Regions from separate parts of the Massilia sp. FBCC-B171 genome, predicted to be linked through region 2. Evidence: predicted binding sites of a transcription regulator. Region 2 holds the regulator's gene; the other holds the start of a gene.

Region 1 (2,393 bases), 1.4 Mb from region 2:
GGGCGCATGTCGCAGGTGTTGTCGAACTTGATGAGCAATGCGCGCCACCACGGGCAGGTCGGCCATCCGATCCGGGTGCGCCTCCTGTCCGGCGCCGGCTGGGCCACGCTGGAGGTGGCGAACAACGGCACGCCGATTGCGGAAGAACTGGCCTCGACCCTGTTCAATCCCTTCAAGCGCAGCTCGCTGCACAACCCGCAGAACCGCACCGGCATGGGCCTGGGGCTCTACATCGTGGCCTCCATCGTGCGCGAGCACGCGGGCGAGATCAGCTACCGGCATGAAGGTGGGCAGGTGGTGTTCAGCGTGCGCCTGCCGCTGGCGGAAACCGAGCGCGCCGGCGCGACCTAGGTTTTTCGTAGGGTGGGCACTTGTGCCCACGCGGGCTCTGCCGCATGTTAGTCTAGCAACATGCCCACTGAATAGCCCGCTGCATGACCCTCATCAAGTTCATCGAAATCATGGCAATCCTGGTCGGCGCATTTTCCGGCTTCATCGAAGCGCGCCGCAAGCGCATGGACCTGGTGGGCGTGTTCACGGTCGCCTTCATCGCTGCCTTCGGCGGCGGCACGCTGCGCGACATCCTGCTCGACCGGCGCCCGCTGTTCTGGGTCACGCACCAGGAATACGCGATCCTGATCTTCGTGCTGGCCCTGATCGCATCTCCCCTGATCCGCACCCTGCGCCACATCGTCTCCGAACGCCTGATCGTCATTGCCGACGCAGTTGGCCTGGGCCTGTTTTCGATTGCAGGCGTCTCGGCCGCGCTGGACGCGAACATGCCGATCTTCATCGCCTCGATGATGGGCGTGATTACCGGGATCTTCGGGGGCGTGCTGCGCGATATCGTCTGCAACGAAGTACCGATGGTGTTCCGCGACGGGAAACCATATGCGCTGTGCGCATTCCTCGGCAACTGGATGTTCCTGCTGATGGGGCTCTACACCGACGTCTCGCACGATTTCGCGCTGTGGACCAGTGCGCTGTCGATCAGCGTGATGCGGCTCGCGTCGTGGAAATTTGATCTGCAGATGGGGCGCTGAGGCCGCTGCGCCCGGCCAGGTTGTTGCGATTTCTCACCGTGTGTTTAGCAACCGGCAACGAACGATTAATACCGGAAACAACATTCATCCTGTAACTATTTGTCGAAAAAACTTACATCTATGCAGCGGCCGTCGCTATTCATCCTGCATACGCCCTGTATTTACGCATGGCACGCGTATTGCTCTTCGCTTAATGCCAGCACTGGCACATAACTAACGGGAGAGATCGTGTTAAAACTTAAAAAAATCGTCTGTGCCGCCACACTTGCCCTCGGGCTCCCCGGCATCGCCGCAGCAGTCCCGATCGTGCTCGATTTCGAAGGCGTCGCCGACCGCGCCTCGGTCAATAATTTCTACAATGGCGGCACCGACTCTGCTGGCAACAGCGGCATCAACTATGGCATCAATTTTTCATCCCGCAGCCTGGGCACGATTGATTCCGACGCTGGCGGCACCGGCAACTTTGCCAACGAACCCTCGGCGAGTACGGTCGTTGCCTTCCTGGTGGGGGGCTCTGCGATCATGAATGTCGCGGCCGGCTTCGACACCGGATTTTCCTTCTTCTACAGCAGCGCCGAAAATGGCTTCGTCAACGTTTTCGATGGCCTCAACGGCACGGGCAACTTGCTCGCCTCGCTGGAACTGCACGATAATATCGACGCTTGCGGCGGCGACCCGAGCGGCACCTTCTGCCGGTTCACGGCCGTCGGCATCACCTTCGACGGCATTGCCCGTTCGGTAGACTTCGCCGGCGCCACCAATAACATCGGCTTCGACAACATCACCCTGGGCAGCTTCACGCCGGGCCTGCCGGACATTCCGGGCGACCCGGACGAACCTGATACGCCGGACACGCCGGGCGAGGTGCCGGAGCCGGCCACCCTGGCCCTGTCGCTGCTGGGACTGGCCGGCCTGGCAGCCGCGCGCCACCGCGCCCCGCGGGCGGCGTAGAGGCTGGCGGGCTTGATTACACCGCGTCCGCGCCGGTCTCGCCGGTACGGATGCGAATCACCTGCTGCACGTCCTGCACGAAAATCTTGCCGTCGCCGATCTTGCCGGTGCGGGCGGCCTTGATGATGGCGTCGACCACCTGGTCGACCACGGCGTCGTCCACCACCACTTCGATCTTCACCTTCGGCAGGAAGTCGACCACGTATTCGGCGCCGCGATAGAGTTCGGTGTGGCCCTTCTGGCGCCCGAAACCCTTCACCTCGGTGACCGTCAGGCCGGTGACGTTCACGTCGGCCAGCGCTTCGCGCACTTCGTCGAGTTTGAACGGTTTGATCACGCACGTAATCTGTTTCATGTCTGCTCCAGTTAGTATTGAAAGTCGTCGAAATCAGTCCGGAA
Region 2 (2,393 bases):
TGATCAGAACGCAGCAGCGGCCTCTCCGCCTTCAGGACGGCGCTTGAGCGCCTCGTGACCATGGTCTTTCAGAATCGACTTGTACTTCATCACCTGACGATCCAGCCTGTCCATCAACAGGTCGATGGCGGCATACAGGTCGTGCGCCACACTTTCCACGTGCACCATCTTGCCGGACAGGCGCAAGTTAATCTCGGCTTTTTGCCTTTTGTCTTTTTCGGTGAGATTGTCGATGGCGAGGATCACGTGGGAATCGATCACTTGATCGAAATGGCGGGTGATGCGTTCGAGCTTGTTCTGTACGTATTCACGAATGGCGGGGGTGACGTCGAGGTGGTGGCCACTGATGGTGAGATTCATACACACTCCTTAGATAAATGCGCGGCGCCGCATTCGCGCTTGGGTCGCGCCTGGGGCCGCTGTTACAAGGATTTGCGGAGACTGACGGGAGGAATCTTGAGTGCCTCGCGGTATTTGGCAACCGTGCGGCGCGCAATGACCATGCCTTGTTCCCCGAGCATTTCCGCGATCTTACTGTCGGATAATGGGTTCTTTGGGTCCTCTGCTCCTGTCAGCTGCGCGATAAGCGCCCGTATCGCCGTAGACGATGCTTCGCCCCCCGCTTCGGTGGCGACGTGGCTTCCGAAGAAATACTTCAGCTCAAACATGCCGTGCGGGGTCAGCATGAATTTCTGAGTTGTTACACGAGAAATGGTGCTCTCGTGCAGACCCAGTGTATCAGCAATCTCGCGAAGCACAAGGGGACGCATCGCAACCGCGCCATGGCTGAAAAAGTTGCGCTGACGCTCCACAATTGCCTGCGAAACACGCAGGATCGTGTCGAAGCGCTGGCGCATATTCTTGATCAGCCACTTCGCTTCCTGCAGCTGCGCGCTCATCTGGCCTTCGCCTTTTCCGCCCTTGAGCAGGTTGGCATACACGTTGTTCACGCGCAGGCGCGGCATGACTTCGTTGTTCAGCGTGACGGCCCAGCCGCCCTTCGTCTTGCGGACAATAACGTCCGGAACGACATAGCCCGACACGCTCGATGCAAAGGCCGCGCCGGGATGCGGATTGCACTGGCGGATCACCGCTTGCGCTTCGCGCAGGTCTTCGTCGTCGCAGTCGAGCGCCTTTTTCAGCTTGTTGAATTCGCGCTGCGCGAACCAGGTGAGATAGCCCTCGACGATTTTCAGGGCCATGCGCCGCGTCACCAGCGGCACGCCCGGCATGCTGCGGATCTGCAGCGCCAGGCATTCGGAGGCGCTGCGCGCACCGACGCCGACCGGATCGAGGCTTTGCACCAGCGCCAGCGCGCAGCGCAGCTCATCCATCTCGATCTCGAGTTCCTCGGGCAGGCGCGCGTGGATCTCATCCAACTGCTCTTCCAGGTAGCCGTTGTCGTCGATGGCGTCGATCACCAGCTCGGCCAGCACGCGGTCGCGGTCGGTCACGCCCGTCACCCGCACCTGCTCCATCAGGTGCTCGCGCAGCGTGACGCCGATGCCGCCCAGCTGCGGGCGCCCGTCGTCGTCGTTCTCGCTGCCGGCGCTGCGCGTGCCCTCGCCCCAGTCGGCGTCGGCGTCGGCGCGTTCGACCTCGCCGCCGCCCTCCGCGCCTTCGCCCGCGTCCGGCGCGGGGGGCGCGTCTTCACCGTTGGGCGCGGGCGCTTCGGGCGCCTGCGGCGGCGCGTCGTTGATCGCGCCGTCGGCCAGCAGGCGCACCGAGTGGTCGAGCGGATCGTCGAGGCGCTCGAGCAGCGGATTGTCGGACAGGATTTGCTCGATCTCCTGGTGCAGTTCGAGCGTCGACAGCTGCAGCAGCCGGATCGACTGTTGAAGCTGCGGCGTGAGCGCCAGGTGCTGCGAAGTCCGGAGTTGCAGGGATTGTTTCATGGCCCGTTCGTAGACTACATGCGGAAGTGTTCGCCCAGGTAGACGCGCCGTACCGACTCGTCGGCGATGATGTCGTCGGGACGTCCCGACGCCAGCACCGCGCCCTGGTTGATGATGTAGGCGCGGTCGCAGATGCCCAGCGTCTCGCGCACGTTGTGGTCGGTGATCAGCACGCCAATGCCGCGCTCCTTCAGGAAGCGCACGATGCGCTGGATCTCGATCACGGCAATCGGGTCGACGCCGGCGAACGGTTCGTCGAGCAGCACGAAGCGCGGGTTGGTGGCCAACGCACGCGCGATCTCGACGCGCCGGCGTTCACCGCCCGACAGCGACAGCGCCGGGTTCTCGCGCAGCTTTTCGATCTGCAGTTCGCCCAGCAGCGAATCGAGCCGCTCGTTGATCGCCGCCTTGCTCAAGGCCTTGCCGTTCTCGTCGTGCTGCAGTTCGAGCACGGCGCGGATATTGTCTTCCACCGTCAGCTTGCGAAACACCGAGGCT

What was found. Region 2 encodes sigma-54, which starts transcription at its own class of promoters, with help from an activator protein. Its sites were predicted from a motif close to TGGCANGNAANCTGCTTT; they were not measured.
Region 1: a site for sigma-54 is predicted at 1,212-1,229, ahead of NMB41_RS15900 (PEP-CTERM sorting domain-containing protein). Genes of this name have one in related genera too.

Annotation. Positions count from the first base shown of each region.
Region 1 covers NZ_CP101443.1:3,510,917-3,513,309, forward strand. Annotated here, with positions in the region: gene NMB41_RS15890 (ATP-binding protein) at 1-351, shown strand, start outside; gene NMB41_RS15895 (trimeric intracellular cation channel family protein) at 435-1,043, shown strand; gene NMB41_RS15900 (PEP-CTERM sorting domain-containing protein) at 1,272-1,994, shown strand; gene NMB41_RS15905 (P-II family nitrogen regulator) at 2,011-2,349, opposite strand; gene NMB41_RS15910 (NAD(+) synthase) at 2,383-2,393, opposite strand, start outside.
Region 2 covers NZ_CP101443.1:4,907,978-4,910,370, forward strand. Annotated here, with positions in the region: gene hpf (ribosome hibernation-promoting factor, HPF/YfiA family) at 4-360, opposite strand; gene NMB41_RS22285 (RNA polymerase factor sigma-54) at 423-1,895, opposite strand; gene lptB (LPS export ABC transporter ATP-binding protein) at 1,910-2,393, opposite strand, start outside.